Linked DNA regions of Orrella dioscoreae. The protein of the gene in region 2 interacts with the protein of the main gene of each other region in a pairwise test. Links are inferred from orthologs where the notes say so. Each region holds a gene or a part of one and is shown on either strand. Other genes may lie near its edges.

Evidence for each region. Proteins that work in one complex are often made in the same cells at the same time.
Region 1: the proteins of ODI_RS04650 (region 2) and mtgA interact in binary tests that used the Escherichia coli proteins (3 or more experiments, as listed by UniProt). The link is inferred for Orrella dioscoreae from one-to-one orthologs.

What each region holds. Positions count from the first base shown.
Region 1 is NZ_LT907988.1:704,791-709,187, forward strand. What follows is about bases 513-3,481. They hold mtgA (monofunctional biosynthetic peptidoglycan transglycosylase), read right to left. Parts: upstream 2,385-3,481; coding sequence 1,641-2,384; downstream 513-1,640. Other genes in these bases: ODI_RS03360 (flavin-containing monooxygenase), read left to right, coding at 513-1,609; aroE (shikimate dehydrogenase), read right to left, coding at 2,381-3,250; ODI_RS03375 (TonB family protein), read right to left, coding at 3,280-3,481. In the rest of the region: ODI_RS03355 (ABC transporter ATP-binding protein), read right to left, coding at 1-133; more of ODI_RS03360, read left to right, coding at 350-512; more of ODI_RS03375, read right to left, coding at 3,482-4,179; ODI_RS03380 (ribonuclease catalytic domain-containing protein), read right to left, coding at 4,241-4,397. UniProt on the Escherichia coli protein: Peptidoglycan polymerase that catalyzes glycan chain elongation from lipid-linked precursors. May play a role in peptidoglycan assembly during cell division in collaboration with other cell division proteins.
Region 2 is NZ_LT907988.1:1,017,889-1,022,349, reverse strand. The notes cover bases 1,463-4,461. They hold ODI_RS04650 (peptidoglycan D,D-transpeptidase FtsI family protein), read right to left. Parts: upstream 3,831-4,461; coding sequence 2,094-3,830; downstream 1,463-2,093. Other genes in these bases: rsmH (16S rRNA (cytosine(1402)-N(4))-methyltransferase RsmH), read right to left, coding at 4,118-4,461; ftsL (cell division protein FtsL), read right to left, coding at 3,827-4,117; murF (bifunctional UDP-N-acetylmuramoyl-L-alanyl-D-glutamate--2,6-diaminopimelate ligase MurE/UDP-N-acetylmuramoyl-tripeptide--D-alanyl-D-alanine ligase MurF), read right to left, coding at 1,463-2,097. Outside these bases: more of murF, read right to left, coding at 1-1,462. UniProt on the Escherichia coli protein: Essential cell division protein that catalyzes cross-linking of the peptidoglycan cell wall at the division septum. Required for localization of FtsN.

The DNA.
Region 1 (4,397 bases), 310 kb from region 2 along the record:
GGAGGGTCAGGAATTCGCCGCGCTGGATCTTCAGCGTAAGCGACTGCAGCACGGTCTGCTGGCGGTATTTCTTGACGACGCCTTCGAGGCTGACCGCGCAGGAGGAGTCGGGAGGCAGGGGGCTGTTCTTCATGATTTGCAGAATACGGCAAGGGTCGGGCCACGACGCTTTGTCGATGCTGAGGCCCGGCATCGGAAAAAGCGAAAGCCGGCAGTGATTTGCTTTTTCCTAAGCCCAGCGTCCAAAAAACGAAGTTCTCTCGCCTGGCCATCTGGCTCACACTGCGTCGCATCGTCGGGTGCGCGGTTCCCGTGCCGGACCTGGTCTCGATACTTCCTAGGAAAGAACATGTCAGTTGAAAAAACCAATACGCTGGTGATCGGCGCCGGACAGGCCGGCGTTGCGATGAGCGAACACCTCGGTGCAATGGGCATCGCGCACATCGTCCTGGAGCGCAAGCGCATCGCCGAGCGCTGGCGCTCCGAGCGCTGGGACTCGCTGGTGGCCAACGGCCCCGCCTGGCACGACCGCTTCCCGGGCCTGAAGTTCGATGACGTCGGACCGGATGTCTTCCCGCCCAAGGAGCGCATGGCCAAGTATTTCGAGGACTATGCGGCCATGATCAAGGCGCCTGTGCGCACGGGCGTGGAAGTGCTGGGCGTCACGCGCAACGACAAGCGCCCTGGCTTCACCGTGACGACCTCGGCAGGCGTGATCGACGCGCAGCATGTCGTGGTGGCCACCGGCGCCTTCCAGATCCCGAGCTATCCACGGATCGTCCCGGCCGAAGCCGGCATCCAGCAGGTTCATTCATCGGCCTACAAGAACCCCGCGCAACTGGCCGATGGCGCGGTGCTGGTCGTCGGCGCGGGCGCATCGGGCTCGCAGATCGCCGAGGAACTGCGCCAGGCCGGCCGCAAGGTCTATCTGTCGGTGGGCGAGCATTACCGCCCGCCGCGCGCCTATCGCGGGCGCGACTACTGCTGGTGGCTGGGCGCCCTGGGCATGTGGGACGAGGTCAAGAAAAAGCCCAAGCGCGAGCACGTCGCGTTCGCGGTGAGCGGCTATGACAACGGCAGGACGATCGATTTCCGCCGCCTGGCGCACTCGGGCATCGAACTGGTGGGCATCGCCAAGGACTATGCGAACGGCGTGATGAACTTCGAGGAAGGCCTGGCCCGCAACGTGGCGCAGGGCGACCAGGATTACTTCGAAGTCCTGCGCGAGGCGGATGCGTACATCGAGCAGAATGGCCTGGACCTGCCGCCCGAGCCCGAGGCGTGGCAGCTGCTGGACGATCCGGCATGCCTGACGCAGCCGATCCTGAGCCTGGACCTGGCGCAGGCCGGCATCCGCAGCATCGTCTGGGCCACGGGCTTCAAGGTGGACTACAGCTGGGTGGGCCTCGACATCTTCGACGACAAGGGCTATCCCGTGCACAAGCGCGGCATCACCCCCGAGAAGGGCATCTACTTCGTGGGCCTGCCGAACCAGACGAATCGTTCCTCGTCTTTCATCTGGGGGATCTGGCACGATGCCAAGTACATCGCCGATCACATCGGCATCCACCTGGATTACCTGGCGTACGAAAAGTCCGCCGGCGCGTGACCCGCGCCGGCTGGCGCGGATCTCCCGCGGGTCAGGGGATCTGCACCATGTTCATGCGGCGCAGCAGCGTGCCGGTGCGGGCGTTCAGATAGGACGTGTTGCGGTGCTTGTCGTAGTAGCGCGGGTTGGGCAGCATGGCCGCCAGCCGGGCCGCCTGGCTGGCCGACAGCTGCGCGGCGCCCACGCCGTAGTAATGCTGGGCGGCGGCTTCGGCACCGAACACGCCCACGCCCCATTCGGCCACGTTCAGATAGAGCTCCAGGATCCGTTCCTTGGTCATGACGTGCTCGATCGTGTAGGCCAGCACCAGTTCCTGGCCCTTGCGCAGATAGCTGCGGTCGCCAGACAGGAACAGGTTCTTCGCCACCTGCTGGGTGATGGTGGAGCCGCCGCGCCGCTTGCTGCTTTCGCGGGCGGCCTGGCGCTGGTTGTACTCCCAGGCCTTGCGGATGGCGTCCCACTCCACGCCTTCGTGCTCGGTGAAGTTGGCGTCCTCGGAGGCGATCACGGCGCGCTTGAGGTTGCGGCTGATCTTGTCGTAATCGGCCCACTCATAGCGCAGCCTGGCATCCGGGTCCTCGGCCTGCAGGCGCGTGAGCTCCGCGCGCATCATGGCGCTGCCGCCCGGGTTCTGGTGCGCGTACCAGAACACCATGAAGAGGAACCACAGCTGGTACAGGATGGCCAGCGACACCAGCGCCATGAGCGCGCCGGTGATGATGCGAAACCAGGACACGCGCCGAGGGGGCGCGCCACGCCGCGGCGAGGTGCTCATGCCGGCACCTCCGCGGGGCGGGCCAGGTCTTCGCGCAGGGCGGCCAGGACGGGCAAGGGGTCGGGCCGCAAGCCGTGCCAGATATGGAAGCTTTCCGCAGCCTGGCCGACCAGCATGCCCAGGCCGTCGTGCGCCTGCGCGGCGCCGTCGGCACGCGCCTGGCGCATGAACGGGGTCGGGGCGGCGCCGTACATCATGTCGTAGGCGTGCGCGCCCGCCGCATACAGCGCGGCGGGCAGGTCGGGAGCGGCATCGGCCAGGCTGCTGGCCGTGGCGTTGATGACCAGGTCCCAGCCCTGCGCGATGCCCGCGCCTGCCAGGCCCGTGGCATCCAGGCGCGTATCCGAGCCCCCCTGGGCCTGCCAGTCCGCCAGCAGTTGCAAGGCGCGCGCCTCGGTCCGGTTGGCGATGCGCAGGCGGGCGCAGCCGGCATCGAGCAGCGGTCCCAGCGCGCCGCGCGACGCGCCACCGGCGCCCACCAGCAGCACCCGGGCGCCGTCCAGCGGCGCGTCCAGCCGCTTCAGGTCGGCCACCAGGCCCACGCCGTCGGTATTGCAGCCGTGCAGCGCGCCGTCCTGGCGCCACAGGGTGTTGACGGCGCCCGCGGCGCGCGCGCGCGGACTCAGGTGCCGCGCCGCCAGCGCATGGGCTTCCAGCTTGAACGGCACGGTCACGTTCAGGCCCAGGCCGCCAGCGGCGAAGAAGTCCGCCACCGTCGCCGTGAAACCGTCCAGCGGCGCTGCCAGCTTCTCGTACACGAGCGTCTTGCCGGTCTGGGCGGCAAACAGCGTGTGGATGCGCGGCGAGCGGCTGTGGGCAACGGGATTGCCGACGACGGCGTAGCGGGCGGGAGCGGCAAGGGTCATGGGGCTTCCAGGGTGGCGGAGGCGGGCGCTCAGGGCGCGCCGGCCTCCAGCCTGTCGTGGGTGAAATGCCAGGTGCGGGTGATCGACAGCAGATCGGTCTCGCGGGCGATGTCTGGCGGGAACGGCGGGAAGGGCGCAGCCAGTTGGACGATGCGGCGCGCCGCCTGGTTCAGTATCGCGTGCGGCGCGGGCCGGTCGATGTCTATCTGGGCGACGCTGCCATCGGCGCGCAGCGTGACGGTCATGCGCAGCGAGCCATAGAGGCGGCCCCGTGCCTCGGCGGGATAGTGGCGGGTGCCGGTCTGCTCGATGCGGGCCCGCCAGCCGTCCACGTATTGCGCATACGGCGAGGCCGACGTGGACGGCGCGAAGAAATGCTTGCGGGGGCGGGCGTTGTACTGCTTCACCTGCTCGCTCAGCGCGGCGGCCTGTGCGTTCTGCAGGACGGCGGGCTGGTCTTCGTTGTCGGCGCCCGCCTCACGGGTGTCTTCCCAGGCGCTGGCGCGCGGCTTGTCGGCGGGGGCGGCCCGGCGGCTTTCCAGCTGCGTCAGCAGCCGGCGCTGCTCGTCTTCCAGTTCGCGCTGGCGTTGGCGCAAGGCTTCCAGCACCACGGCCTGCGCCGCCTCGCCCGTATAGGGCAGCGGGCTTTGCGCGTGGCCTTCGGCATCGGCGCCGCCGCCATCGAGCTGCATCTGGGCCAGCAGCCTGGCCTGCGCGGGCGCCTCGGCGCTTTCGCGATTGACCAGCACCACCTCCAGGCCGCGGGCGGGCGGGCGGGCCGGATCGGGCAGGGCCGCGCCCAGGCTCAGCACGCCGGCGTGCACGGCCAGCGAGACCACGATGCCGAAACGCAGCCGCTGCCGGCGGGGCGAGGCCAGCCAGCGCAGCAGACGGTTCAGCGAAGAGGGGGCGACGGAGTGGGCTTGCACGCGCGCCATTTTACGAGGCGAGGGCGGGTGCCCGGGAATTTTCCTCGGGCGCCCGCCCGGCTCAGGCGGATTCCACCGTCGAGACGTAGCGGCAGTCCAGCGTCAGCGCCAGCTCGTCCGCGCCCAGGATGTCCAGTTCGACCTCCTGGCCACGTTCCAGTTCGGGCAGGCCGCCCACCCGCGTCACGAAGGGGGCGCACGACAGGCGCACCAGGTCT
Region 2 (4,461 bases):
GTCGGCGGGCAGCGCGCCCAGCACGGCGCCGTTCTCCCGGGCCACGGCCTCGACCGTATGCATGAACTCCTGGTGCTCGCGCTGGGCGTTGTTCACCAGCGCCACCGTGGGCGCAGCCATGCGGGCCAGGCCTTCGATCTCGCCAGGATGATTCATGCCCAGCTCGACCACGGCGGCGCGATGGTGCGCCCCCAGGCGCAGCAGCGTCAGCGGCACGCCGATGTCGTTGTTCAGGTTGCCGGCCGTGGCCAGCCTGCGGTCCTCGCCCACCCAGGCCGCCAGGATGGCCGAGATCATTTCCTTGGTGGTCGTCTTGCCGTTGCTGCCGGTCACGGCGATCAGCGGCAGGTCCATGCCCGCGCGCCAGGCGGCGGCCAGCTTGCCCATGGCAGCACGCGTCTCGCCCAGCACCAGTTGCGGCAGGGGCGCATCCGGCACGCGGTAGGCCACCATCGCGGCGCAAGCGCCCGCGGCGTGGGCCTGCGCCAGATAGGCGTGGCCATCGAAGTTCTCGCCCGACAACGCGACGAAGAGCTCGCCCGCGCGCAGGCTGCGGGTATCGGAACTCAGGCGGCGTTGCGGCGACCACAGCATGGCCAGGCGCGCCCACTCGACGTCATCGAAGGGCAGGCGCTGGCCCGCGATTTCCTGGTAGGTTTCGTGCCCCTTGCCGGCCAGCAGCACCACGTCCTGCGGCGCGCTCTGCCAGATCGTGCGCAGGATGGCCTGCGCGCGGTCCTCGATGACCTGGACCGCCTCGGGCCGCGCGAAACCCGCGCGCACCTGGGCGATGATGTCGGCCGGCGCCTCGTCCCGCGGGTTGTCGCTGGTGACGACCACGGCGTCGGCGCCGTCCTCGGCAGCGCGCGCCATCTCGGGACGCTTGCCGGCATCGCGATTGCCGCCGCAGCCAAACACGCAGATGAGTTGCCCGCGACGCGCATCGGCGGTCGAGCGCAAGGCGGCCAGCACGCGTGCCAGCGCGTCGGGCGTGTGGGCATAGTCCACCACGACCAGCGGCGCGCGCTCGGCCTCGTCGGGCAGGGGCGCCGGCACCGGCTGCAGGCGGCCCGCCACGGGCTGCGCCGCCGCCAAGGCGGAGGAATTGCCGCCCAGCGAGACGCCCAGTGCGCGGAACACGCCGGCGACCAGGAGAAGATTGCTGACGTTGTGTTCGCCCACCAGGTGGCTGACGATCTGCGCCTCGCCTTCCGGCGTGTGCAGCGTAAAGACCATGCCGTGCGCGCCATCGTGGATGTCACGGGCATGCAGCATGACGTCGGCGTTCGGATCGATGCCGTACGTCACCGCCGGCACGTCGCCCAGCGCCTCCAGCAGACGGCGTCCGCCCGCATCATCCACATTGACCACTGCCGCACCCAGCCCTGGCCACTGGAAAAGACGCTGCTTGGCGGCCTCATAGGCCTCCAGCGTGCCGTGGTAATCCAGGTGGTCGCGCGTCAGGTTGGTCCAGCCGGCCAGCGCAATGCGCACGCCGTCCAGCCTGCCCTGTTCGATGCCGATGGACGAGGCCTCGATGGCCACCAGCGCCGCGCCGGCATCGCGCAAGGCGGCCAGGCTGCGATGCAGCGTCAACACGTCCGGCGTCGTCAGCGCGCCCGGCGCCTGCGAACCGTCAGGCATGAAAGTACCCAGGGTGCCGATCACGCCGCAGGGGCGGTTCATGCTGTTCAGGCCCGCGGCAATCCATTGCGTGCAAGAAGTCTTGCCATTGGTGCCAGTGATGGCGATGACCTTCAATGCCTGCGACGGCTCGCCATACCAGGCATCGGCCAGCGCCCCCAGGCGGGCGCGCAGGTCTTGGGCCAGCAGCACAGGCACCTGGCCTGCCGCGGCCAGGGTTGCCTGGTCCACGTCGCGGGCCTCGGCAATGATCGCGCCGGCGCCGTGCGCCACGGCCTCGGCCAGATGCAGGCGGCCATCGCCGCTGCGGCCCGGGCAGGCCACGAACACATCGCCCGCATGCAGCTTGCGGGTGTCCAGGCTCAGGTGCGCGCCAGCCGCCACGCGCGTGCGCAGCCAGGCCAGCAGGTCGCCGGCGCCCTCGCCTTGCACGGTATCGATCCGGGCGCTCATTCCAGGCGCTCCGCAGGCGGCGTGCCAGCCACGACGGTCGAGGTGAACGGCGCGTCGGGCTGGACGCCCAGCATGCGCAGGCTGCCGCCGACGATGGTGGAAAACACGGGCGCCGCCACCGCACCGCCATAGTAGGCGCCCGCGTGCGGCTCATCGATGCTCACGGCCACCACGATGCGCGGGTCGGACACCGGCGCGAAGCCCACGAAGGAACTGCGATAGCGGCTGGTGCTGTACTTGCCGTCGACGATCTTGCGCGCCGTGCCGCTCTTGCCGGCCACGCGGAAACCCTGGACCTGCGCGCGCTTGGCGCCATCGGGACCCGCGGCGGCTTCAAGCATGACGCGGATCTCGTCGGAAATCCGGGAGGGATAGATGCGCGTGCTGGTGGGCTCGCTGTCGCGCCGCATCAGGGTCAGCGACACCATGTCTCCGTCGCGCGCGAACACCGTGTAAGCGCGCGCCATCTGCATCAGCGACGTCGACAGGCCGTAGCCGTAGGCCATGGTGGCCTTCTCGATGGTGCGCCACCGCTCCCACGGACGCAGGCGGCCGGCGGCGGCACCCGGGAAGCCGGTGTTGGGCGCCTGGCCCAGGCCCAGCTCGGTGAACTTGTCCCACATCTCGCGCGACTCCAGGCGTTCCGAGATCATGGTCATGCCGATGTTGCTCGAACGGCGCAGGATGCCCGCCACGTCCAGCATGCCGTTGCGGCTCACGTCGCTGATGGTGGAGCCCTGGAACTGGAAGCGGCCATTGCCGGTGTCGAACTGCGTGTGCAGGTTGATGCGGCCCAGCTCCAGCGCCAGCGCGGCGGTGAAGGGCTTCATGATCGAACCCGGCTCGAAGGTGTCGGTCAGCACGCGGTTGCGCAACGCATCGCCCCGCAGCGTATTGCGGCGGTTCGGATCGAAGCTGGGCAGGTTGGCCAGCGCCAGGATTTCCCCGGTGCGCGCATCCAGCACCACGGCGGCGGCGCCATTGGCACGCTGCTCGGTCATGGCGTCCTGCAAGGCCTTGAAGACCAGGTACTGCAGGCGCGAATCGATGGACAGGTGCAGGTCGCGGCCATCGACCGGCGGATTCACGGCACGCACGTCCTCGATCACGCGGCCCAGGCGGTCCTTGATGACGCGGCGGCTGCCGGGCTTGCCCGACAACAGCGCATCGAAGGCAAGCTCCACGCCTTCCTGGCCCACGTCCTCGACGCTGGTGAAACCGACGATGTGCGAGGACACATCGCCTTCGGGATACTGGCGGCGGGTTTCCGGCTGCTGGTGGAAGCCCGGCAGCCCCAGCGCGCGCACCTTCTCGGCCACGTCCAGCGGCACCTGCCTCTTTATATAGACGAAATTCCTGTCGCCATCGGCGAGCTTGCCGCTCAGCTCGCGCACCGGCATTTCCAGCAGCGACGCCAAGGCAGCCAGCTGCGCCGGCTCGGCGGCGCGCGTGTCTTCGGGAATCGCCCACACCGCGCGGGCCGGCACGCTGGAGGCCAGCACCACGCCATTGCGGTCCAGGATCTTGCCGCGCGTGGAAGGCAGGGTCAGCGTGCGCTCATAGCGGCGCTCGCCCTGCTGCTGCAGGAATTCGGTCGACAGGCCCTGCAGGAACAGCGCACGGCCAGCCAGCGCCAGGAATCCGCAAGACAGCAGGATCAGCACCAGGCGGGCACGCCACATCGGCAGCTGCACGCGCAGCACCGGGTTGTCGAAGAAAGGCACGCGCTTCACTGGGCGGCCCCTTCGGCAGGCATGTCGGGAAGATTCAGGTAGATCGTGCGGTCGGGCACGATCGGGATCATCTTGAGCTGGTTGGTCGCCAGCTGGTCGACGCGCGCATTGCGCGCCAGGTCGGCGCGCTCGATCTGCAGGCGGCGCCAGTCCACGTCCAGCTCACGCGACTGGGCGTTGCTGCGCTCGAGCTCGACGAAGAGCTCGCGCGCCTGATAGCGGCTGGTCACCAGGGAGATGGCGGACAGCATCAACAGACCCGCCGTCAGGACGATGATCCGGCCCATTTACCCACGCCTCCGGCCACGGCCCGCGGCGCCGCGGCTCGCACCGCGGCCAGGCACGGCGCCCACGAAAGCGGCGGCGTCTTCCGGCGCCAGCGGCGTGGCCGTGCGGGCCGCCACCCGCAGCACCGCGGAACGCGCGCGCGGATTGCCCGACACCTCGGCTTCGTCGGGCAGCACCCGCCCCAGGCGCGACAGCACCGGCTGGGGCAATTCGCTTTCACGCAGGGGCAGGCGCGCATACGCCTCGTCGGGCCGGGCCGCCGAGGCGATGCACTGCTTGACCATGCGGTCTTCGAGCGAATGGAAGCTGATCACGGCCAGTCGTCCACCAGAATGAAGCAGCG